2 regions of the Micromonospora sp. NPDC049101 genome follow, and region 1 is predicted to be linked to the other one. Evidence: riboswitches for the same ligand, from Rfam matches in the RefSeq annotation. Region 1 holds a riboswitch; the other holds the start of a gene.

Region 1 (4,765 bases):
CCCGACCCGCCCGCGGCCCGCCGCCCGGGTCCATGATCGTTCTCGATCCTGGATGTGGTGGCCTGTTGACGCTCAGGAGGCCACGACATCCTGGTTCTAGCGCGATCTTGCGGGGCGACGTCCCCACGGCTTGTACGTGGACAGCACCGTCGCGATGAGCAGGAGGGTGGTCGACACCGCGGGTGCGATCACCAGGTCGGCGCGGTCCCGTGCGGGCAGGGCGGCGCCCAACTCTCCGGCGTGCCGCAGGTTCGGGGTGAGCAGGAACAGCACCAGCCCGGCCATCACCGTGGTGAGCACGAGCTTGACCAGCACCCATCGGTAGCGCACGAGGCCCCACGGGGTGAGCAGCGCGCTGGCGACACCGATGAGCCACACCAGGACGCTCAGCGGCGCGAACAGGACGGTGCCGACCAGCGCGCCGACCGGGTAGAGCACCGCCGGGTCGGCGCCCCGCTGCACGGCGATGCCGAGGGTGAGCAGCACCAGGTCCGCGCCGAGCCAGCCCAGCGACGTGACCAGGTGCAGGGTGAGAAGGCCCTTGCGGGCGGCGGGTGGGATCCGAGGCATACCGCAAGGCTGCCCGCCGGCTCTGGCCGGGTCGTCCGACGAGCGGCGACATCAGGGGTACGCCCGCTGACGTAGCCGGCCAGCGCCGCGCGACTGCCCGAACGAACGTGATGCCTGTGAGCCATCGTGATGACTCACAGGCATCATGCGCTGCGGGGAACGGCCGGGTCAGTAGACCGACAGGTGTACGTGGTTGGTGTGGTCGGTGGACGGGGTGCCACCGGCGCCGCTGTACGACTTCCACCCGCTGCTGGGCAGCCAGATCTGCCGGTACCAGATCACGTACAGCACGGCGAGTCGGTCGGCGTTGCGGATGAAGTACGCGGCCAGGTTGTTGCCGTACGTCTTGTCGCCGCCGGTGGCGTTGCCGCCGAAGCCGCTCGTCTGGGCGGCGAAGTCGCAGGCCCGGCCCTTCGGGTGCTCGCCGGAGCCGCTGGGGCGGTGACAGGAGACGTACCGGGTGAAGCCGGCGGCCTTGGCCTGGTTGAGCGCGTGCAGGGTGCGCGGGGTGATGCAGCCGTTGGCGGGCGTGGGGTCGTTGACGCTGCACGACTCGGAGGGCCAGGAGCCGTCGGAATTGCGTGGCGCCGCCTTCGCGTTGGCGGTGGAGGTGCCCCGGTTGGAGCTGGTGTCGGCGGTGGTCTGCGGAGGCTTGGGCGTGTTGGCGACGGTCAGGGCGCGTTCGGCCTGCTCCTTGCGCTTGGCCATCACGGTGACCTGCTTGCGTTGTTCGGTGATCTCGCCGTTCAGGGCGGCCCGGGTGCGATTGGCCTCGTCCTTGGTGGCGAGCAGGTCGCGCAGCACCCGGTCCTCGTTGGCGGCCACCGCCTCCAGGGCGGCGGCCCGGTCCATGAAGCCCTCCGGGCTGCTGCTGTTGAGCAGCGCCGACACCGCGCCGAGCCGGCCGGTGCGGTACGCCACGCCGGCGATCTGGCCGACCTTGCCGTCGCGCTGGGCCAGCTCGACCTCGATGGTCTTCAGTTGGGTGGCGAGCTGCTGCTGCCGCTGCACGGAGGTGTCCAGAGCGCGTTTGGCGTCCAGGTAGCCCTTGCTGGCGGCCTCGAGTTGGGCACGCAGCGACGGGGTGCCGCCCTCCTCGTCGGAGTCGGGTGCGGCGGCGGCCCGCAGGCCGGTCGGGGGAGCGGCCGAGGCGGTGCCGGCCGGGATCGCGAAGCCGAGGGCGAACATCGCGACGATCAGGGCCGCCAGTCGGGCGGCGGGTGGTCGTGCTGGTGCCACTGCGCATGTCCTTCCGTCAGCCGCCGACCGGGTTAGCTGACGGGTTCGGGACGGAAGATCCCTACCGCTGACGCGGATGCACCCCAGGAACGTGGTTCCCCGGTTCGCCTGGTTGGGCGATTAGGCGGCGACCGCCACCGGCGCCTGGAGGGCGCCGCCTGGTGGAGGCCGGGACCGAGCCTACCGGTGCCGGTGGGGCTGCTGCAGCCGATGTGACGGAAGGTGCGCACGTCGTCACGGAAATGGGTGTTACCACTCGATCGAGCCGCAGGCCCCGGTGGCGGCGCCGGGCTCGATCTGCAACGTCGCGTGTTCGATCCGGAAGTCGTCGTGCAGGGCGGTACGCGCTGCGGTCAGCACCGCGCCGACCTCCGCGTCGGGTGCCATGGTCAGGTGCGCGGAGGCCACCTCCATGCCCGAGGTGAGCGTCCAGACGTGCAGGTCGTGCACCTCCACCACACCGGGGACGGCGGCCAGCCGGTCGTGCACGGCGGTCACCTGGAGGTGTTCCGGGGCGGCCTGCACCAGGATGCGGACGGCGGCACGGGCCAGCCGCCAGGTGCGCGGCAGGATGAACGCGCCGATGGCGACCGCGACCAGCGGGTCGGCCCACCACCAGTCGGTGACGGCGATGAGCAGTGCGGCGCCGATCACGCCGAGTGAGCCGAGCAGGTCGCCGAGCACCTCCAGGTAGGCGCCCTGCAGGTTGATGCTCTCCCGGGCGCCGGCGCGGAGCAGGGCGAAGGCGGCGACGTTCGCGAGCAGGCCGAGTACGGCCACCACGAGCATCGGGCCGGCGACGACCTCGTGCGGGTCGCCGAAGCGGCGGATCGCCGCGATCACCACGTAGATCGCGACGCCGGAGAGCAGGACGGCGTTGGCCAGTGCGGCGAGCACCTCGAGGCGGTAGAGCCCGAAGGTGCGCTGCGGGTCGCCGGTGGCCCGTCGGGTGGCGGTGATCGCGGCGAGCGCCAAACCGATGCCGAGCACGTCGGTGAACATGTGCCCGGCGTCGGAGAGCAGGGCGAGCGAGCCGGTGTGCAGGGCGGCCACCGCCTCGACCACCATCAGGGTGGCGAGCAGCCCGAACGCCGCCCAGAGGCGGCCCCGGTGCTGCTGTGCGGCATTGGCGACGGACCCGTGGTGGTGGTCATGACCTGCGCCCACGAGATCCACCTTCCGCTGCCGGCCGGGGCCCGGTCAAATGTATGTTCACATCGCTATGTGTGCAAGTGTCAGGTCGGCCGCCGGCCCGTGCGACGAGCGGGCACGGATCAGCCGGTCGGGTCGATGGTGGTGAGTCGCTGCGTGGCCCGGGACAGCGCCACGTACAGGGTGCGGACCCCGGCACCCGGATCCGCCCGGATCTCGCTCGGTGCGACAAGCACGACCCCGTCGTACTCCATGCCCTTGGCCTCCAGGCTGGTGACCACCTGCAGGCGCGGCGCGTCGAGCGCGGCGAGCCAACCGGCGACCTCGTCCCGGCGGGGAACCGGCGTGATCACCCCGACCGTGCCCTCCACCTCGGTCAGCAGGCCGGCGGCCGCCTGCACGGTCGCGGTCGCCAACCCCGTCGCGGGCACCACCAGCTCGACCGGATCGACCCCGGTGGAGCGCACGGCCGTCGGCAGCGGCAGGTCGGGGTAGAGCCGGCGGATCTCCGCCGCCGCCACCGCGAAGATCTCCGCGGAGTTGCGGTAGTTGGTGGTGAGCGTGAAATCGTGGCGCTTGCGTCGGCCCAGCGCCTGGTCCCGGGCCCGGTCCAACTCGTCGGGGTCGCCGGTCCACGCGGTCTGCGCGGGGTCACCCACCACCGTCCAGGAGGCCAGCCGACCACGCCGACCGACCATCCGCCACTGCATCGGTGAGACGTCCTGCGCCTCGTCCACCACCACGTGCGCGTAGTCCCGGTAGTCCTCCGGACGCTCCCGCGCGGCCGCGCGGGCGGCCCGCTGCCGGTCGCTGGCGGTGCTCAGCTCGCGGACGCCGCCGGCTAACTGGAACGGGTCACGCCGAGCCCTGGCCGGCTGCGCCGGCTTGCCGAGCAGGGCGTCCAACTCGTCCAGCAGCGCGATGTCGGCGATGGTCAACCCATCCGAATCCAGGTTCCGGTACGCGGCGGTCAGCAGCCGGATCTCCGCGCCGGAGAGGATCCCCCCGGCGTACCGCCGCAGCCGGTCCGGCCGCGCCAGCCAACCGAGCACGTGCCGCGGGTGCAGCCGAGGCCACCACGCCTTGAGGAACTCGCGGAACTCCGACCGCTCGGCGATCTCCGCCTCGAAGGTCCGCTGCTCCGGCAGTCGAACGCCCACCTCACGGGCCTGCGCCCAGAGCGCGGCGAAGATCCCGTCGAAGCCGGCCCGGCGGACCTCGTTGCGGCGGGCACCCCGGTGCAGCGCGCGGTCCCGGATCCGGTCCAGCGCCGCCCGGTCCAGCCGCAGCAACGTGCCCCGGTAGAGCAGCCGCAGCTCACCCGGGCCGCCCGGGACCGCGTCGCGGGCCGCCCGCTCCAGCACCCGGCGCATCCGCAGCGAGCCCTTCACCGCCGCCACCTCGGGCGGGTCGGTGCGGGTGGCGCTCATTCCCGGAAACAGGGTGCCCAGCGAGTGCAGGGTCGCGGTGTCCTCACCGAGCGACGGCAGCACCGAGCCGATGTACTCCACGAAGACCGACGACGGGCCGACCACCAGGATGCCGCCGCCGGCGTACCGGCTGCGGTCGGAGTAGAGCAGGAAGGCGGCCCGGTGCAGGGCGACAGCGGTCTTGCCGGTGCCGGGGCCGCCCGCGACGATCGTCACCCCGGAACCGGGTGAGCGGATCGCCTCGTCCTGCTCCCGCTGGATGGTCGCCACGATGTCGCGCATGCCCCGGCCGGTGGCCTTGGACAGGGTGGCCAGCAGCGCGCCGTCGCCGACGACGGTCATCCCCTCCGGGGCGGCGTTCGGGTCCAGCAGGT
Region 2 (4,765 bases), on a different contig from region 1:
ACCACGGCGTCCACCGGCATCCCGGCGTCGCGTGCGGCCAACGCGAGGCCGACCACGCCGCCCAGCGAGTGCCCGAGCACGACGAGCCGGTCGTCGGGGGCGAGGGCCTGCGCGATCCGCTGGGCGAGACCGGCGAAGGAGTACGACGGCAGCGGCGGTGCCCAGCCGTGTCCGGCGAGGTCCGGTGCCAGCCACCGGCCGGGCCAGTGTTGTTCCAGGTGCGACGCCCAGGGCAGCCACACGTCACCGGTCGCCCCCATGCCGTGCAACAGCAGCAGGACCGGCCGTCGACCGGCGTGACCACCCGATTCGTCCACCACGGCCGCAGTCTCCCACGGTTCGCTGTCCCGGACGAGAGTCGTCGACGGGGGCGTACCCCGGGCCAGCGGGAGAGACGCCGCGGGCGTCGGCCCCTTGTGGGGGACGACGCCCGCGGCGGTCAGGGTGCCCGGGTCAGGCGGAGTAGCCCCGGCTGGTGATCCAGTTGGCCAGGTCGATGGTGGTGATCCAGTACGACGGGTCGGCCGGGTTCGCCGAGTCGGCGATCCGCACGGTGCGACCGTTGTCCTTGTAACCCACGACGGCGATGTAGTGGCCGCCACCGTAGGAGTGCCAGCTGCCGTCGGTGTCGGTGGCGTCGCCGACGACGTTGGCCACCACGCCCCGGCCGTCGGTGATGGCCCGGACGACGTCGGCCTGGAGCCGGTCCATCTGTGCCGGGCTGGGCGCGCCGGGGAACATCCGGGTCCGGTACGGGGAACCCTTCACCTCGGCGTTGAGCGCCCGGGTGGTGTCCTCGGCCGAGTTGGTGCCCATCTCGGTGGTGCCCAGTTCGGCAGCGAGTTCTTCCTGGGTGCGGTCGATCCCGCTGGCGCTGAGCGCGTTGCGGGTGGCCGCCGGGCCGCAGTTGTAGTACGTGTTCTGCGCCTCGTACTCGTAGTCGAGCACCTTGGTCGCGGGCGGCTTCGGCGGCGTCGGCTTACGGGTCAGATCCGGGTTGCTGCTGGCCTTGGCGGCGGGCGCCGCGGCGCTGGTGGCCGGGGCGGCGCTGGACGGCGCGGTGCTGGCCAGCGGGGACGCGTCGCCCTGGGAGGTGGTGGTGTCGCTGCGCATCTCGGCGACCGTGGTCGCGGTGCGCTGAGCGGCCGGGGCGTCGTCGGCGACGGTGAGCAGGGTGCCGGTGGTGGCGGCGAGCACGAGGGCCGCGGCGGAGGCGGCGACGATCTGGTACGGGCGCTCGGTCGCGATGCGGCGGAGCTGGCGCTGCATGGTGTGCTTCACGGGGTCCTCCACGGATCGGGGGGAGAGCGGCACACCGGGGCGCGACCGGTGTCCGGGCAGGCGCCAGCGCGCGGACGGTGGTCCGCGGATGGTGAACCGCTCAGGGGAACGCCCGGCACGGCCGGGCGGGAGAGGCGGTGACCCGGGGGTCAGCTCACCGTCACTGGACGGATGAGCGGGGGCACCGCTGCGCCGTGGAGGCGAGGGAACAGCCGAGGGGTGGAAAGGTGCTGCACGAGTTTGGAACTCCTTCCGACACCGCCTACCGGGTTAGCTGACGGATTCGGGCGGGAAGATCGCCCTACCGCGGGCCGTGGCTCGCGGATTCACCCCGGACTTACTGATGGGTCCCCGGTTCGTTGATCACGATTGAGCGGGTCGGCGCGGCGTCGCCTCTTGCGATCGGTTACCGCACCGGACGGGACGACACTACTGGCCCATCCACACCCTGCCAAGCCGGCTTCACCTGCGTAAACCTCAATGGGTGCCACAATTTCTGCGCGTATTGCCGATGACGTGACTCGATGGGACAACCGGTTACGGCGACGCCTACGGTCGACAACCGGACAGGCCGCCAACAATGCGGCCACAATCCCGGGAAAAATCGAGCCGATCGTGCCGGACGCCCGATTCGCAAATCCCGTGACCGGGCTCACATAACGGATCGGGCGCGAAGGGCACGGGCCGGACGCCAGCGTGCCACGACGGCGGGCCGGGGCACCCCACGCACCAGCCGGCGGACGGGTGCCGGGCTCGGCCGCAACCGGGCAACTGCCGCGGCCGCCTCCGCCGCGAGGATGCGCGCCGAGGAGGCGGCCAGGTCCGCATCCCGCCAGGCGGCCCGCTCCGCCGTGGCCGCGGCCTGGTAGTCGGCCAGCCTCGCATCCCGGATCACCCGGCTGAGCAGCGCCTCCTGCTCGACCGGGTGTCGCCGGGAATCCCAGCCGCGCCGACGCCCGAAGACGTCACCGAGCTGCGCCATGGTCAGGTCACCCCGCCAGTACGCCGCCGTCGCCGCACGGTGCAGGTAGCGCTCCCGGGACGCGTACTCGGCGGGGGTGCGGGGGGTGCCCGGGGTGGGTAGCGCCCCGGACCCCGCGAAGCGACGCGCGGCGGTGTCCGCCTCGTCGTACCGCGCCCAGGCCCGTTCCACCTGGTCCTGAGCCGTCAGCCAGGCATCCCGTCGCCGCCCGGCCGTCCTGGCCGCGCCGGCCGCGGCGACGGCCACCTCCTCGGCGTACCGGTGCCTGTCGACGGTTTCGGCCGCGGCCAGCTCGCGGGCGGTCGGGACGGGCGGCGACGGGTCGTCGGTGGGCCGGTCCCGTTCGGGCCGGGCGACCAGCACGGCGAGGACGCCGAGCGCCAGCAGGAACAGGGCCGACCAGATGGCGGCGGCCTGCGGCACCTCGGTTACGAACTGGTAGAAGACGACTGTCTCCATGGTCGGCACCTCGCGGAGGAAGCAGAGCGATGGGAGCCCCACCGGCCGCCCGGCCACGGCGGGCCAGGAATCGGCGGGGTGCGGAGCTGGTGGGTCGACAGGGCGCGGCGACGGGACGCGTGTCCCGGGTGGCTCAGCGCGCGGGTGGGCCCCGGGGCGGCCAGCTGCGGAGACCGTCGACGAGCGGCAGCCGGTCGGACCGGGTCGCGCACACCGGCAGCAGGCCTGTCGCGATGGCCCCCTGGGCGCCGGGGAGAGCCGGTGGCGCGTCGACCGACCAGGTCGGGAAGGTCTCCTCGGCGACACCCGCAGTCGGCGCGGCGCTCACGCTCGGCGCGGCGGCCGGGTGCGACGGTGGCACGGCGGCCGAGGCCGGGCCTGCGCCGAGCGCCAGGGCCGCGACCACGGCGAGGCTGGTCAGCACCCGTGTCGCCCAGCGCGCCACCCACCACAGCGGACAGGTGAACGCGACCGGAAGCACGTCCCCACGCTACCGTCGCGCCGGCGCCTGGCGCATCGACCACGGGCGTGTCGGCGTACGCCGCGCCGACACGCTGACCTGGGTGGACGGTGTCAGCGGGTGTCCGCGTACGTTGATCGACTGTCGGTCTGGTCGGGCCCGCCGGGGTCGGTTCGGGCGCCGGTGCCGCCGGTCCTGTCGGTGCCGGCGGCCTGGGTCGCGGCGGTGCGTTGTCCGGGCACGGACACCTGTCGGGCCGGACGGCGCGGTGCGAGCCGGCGCATCATCGGGGTCTCGACGAAGCGGTGCAGCAGCCCGGCGAGGACCAGGTTCACCAGCAGGAAACCGAGCACCACGGCCGGGCCGCGCCAGCCCGGGAAGCCGGTCCCCCAGTCACCGCTGAAGCGCAGCACGCTCGTCATCACCAGCACGTGGACCAGGTAGAAGGCGAACGAGACCTCGCCGAGCCAGACCAGCGGCCGGGACCGCCACGGCGACCGCCGGCCCCGCACATCCGCGTCCGCCGCGGCGGCGATCACCAGCAGGTACGCGACCGCGAGCAGCGTGGTCCACAGCTCCGCGGGGATCCACTGCGCGGCCGCCGCCCAGATGCCCACGAAGATCACGCTGGCCCAGGTCAGCCCCGGGCCACGCCAGAGACCCCGGCGCATCAGCTCGGCCGCCACCGCGCCCAACCAGAACTCCAGCGACCGTGCCGGCGGGAAGATCTGGGTGAACCACCACCGGCTCACCTCCGGCACCAGGTTCTGGGCCGGCCAGAGCGCGAGGATCAGCAGGGGCAGCGCGACGAGCAGCGCCACGAGCAGCTTCGGCCGGGCCCGGCGCAACAACGGCAGCACCAGCGGCAGACAGAGGTAGAAGAAGAACTCGCAGGACAGCGACCAGCTCACGGTGTTGATGCTGTAGAACCAGCCCGGCCGGGGGTCCCAGGCCTGCAACAGCAGCACGTTCTCCAACGCGGCCGCCGGCAGGACCGGGTCGGCGAACCACCAGGCGACAAGCACCGTCGCCCCGAACAGCACCAGGTGGTTGGGGTAGATCTTGGCAACCCGCCGCCGCCAGAAGGTGCGCCGGGAGTCACCCTCGCGCGCCGACCAGACCAGCACGAACCCGCTGAGGATGAAGAAGAACTGCACCCCGGACAGGCCGAGGCTGAACACCTTGTCGACAACGGCCTTGTAGTCCGGCTCGGCGATGATCCGCATGGTGCCCGCGTGGAAACCGAAGACCAGCAGCGCGGCGATCCAGCGCAGCCCGGTCAGCGAGGGCAGCCGGGCCGGCGCGGGGCCGGGCCGGGCGGTGGACACCGCGTCGGTGCTCGTCATGCGGGGATACCGAGGCTTGGCAGGGTCACCAGCACGTTCGCATCCTCCTCGGCGCGGCGTGGACGACGCGACGGCGACGCCCGCGACGGCCCGGCAGGGCCGCACCCGGGGCACCCTACCGGGTCACTCCCGGGTGAACCGGACGCGTCCCGCCCGCCGCGGGCCCGGTCCCGCCGGTCGTCGTTAACCTCCCGCTGGGCGGGAGTTCAGCGATTCCACCATCGTCGGCCACGCGCG

What was found. A riboswitch is a leader RNA that binds a small molecule or an ion and turns the genes downstream of it on or off. The one in region 1 is predicted to bind cyclic di-AMP.
Region 2: another riboswitch for cyclic di-AMP. It lies ahead of AB0B57_RS05915 (C39 family peptidase); the one in region 1 lies ahead of AB0B57_RS18490 (hypothetical protein).

Annotation. Positions count from the first base shown of each region.
Region 1 is NZ_JBEZED010000012.1:107,186-111,950, reverse strand. Features, by position in the region: gene AB0B57_RS18495 (hypothetical protein) at 97-570, opposite strand; gene AB0B57_RS18490 (hypothetical protein) at 739-1,758, opposite strand; cyclic di-AMP (ydaO/yuaA leader) riboswitch at 1,815-1,946, opposite strand; gene AB0B57_RS18485 (cation diffusion facilitator family transporter) at 2,059-2,976, opposite strand; gene AB0B57_RS18480 (AAA family ATPase) at 3,084-4,765, opposite strand, start outside.
Region 2 is NZ_JBEZED010000003.1:379,189-383,953, reverse strand. Features, by position in the region: gene AB0B57_RS05920 (alpha/beta fold hydrolase) at 1-320, opposite strand, end outside; gene AB0B57_RS05915 (C39 family peptidase) at 454-1,293, opposite strand; cyclic di-AMP (ydaO/yuaA leader) riboswitch at 1,526-1,667, opposite strand; gene AB0B57_RS05910 (hypothetical protein) at 1,934-2,722, opposite strand; gene AB0B57_RS05905 (hypothetical protein) at 2,856-3,203, opposite strand; gene AB0B57_RS05900 (acyltransferase) at 3,296-4,528, opposite strand.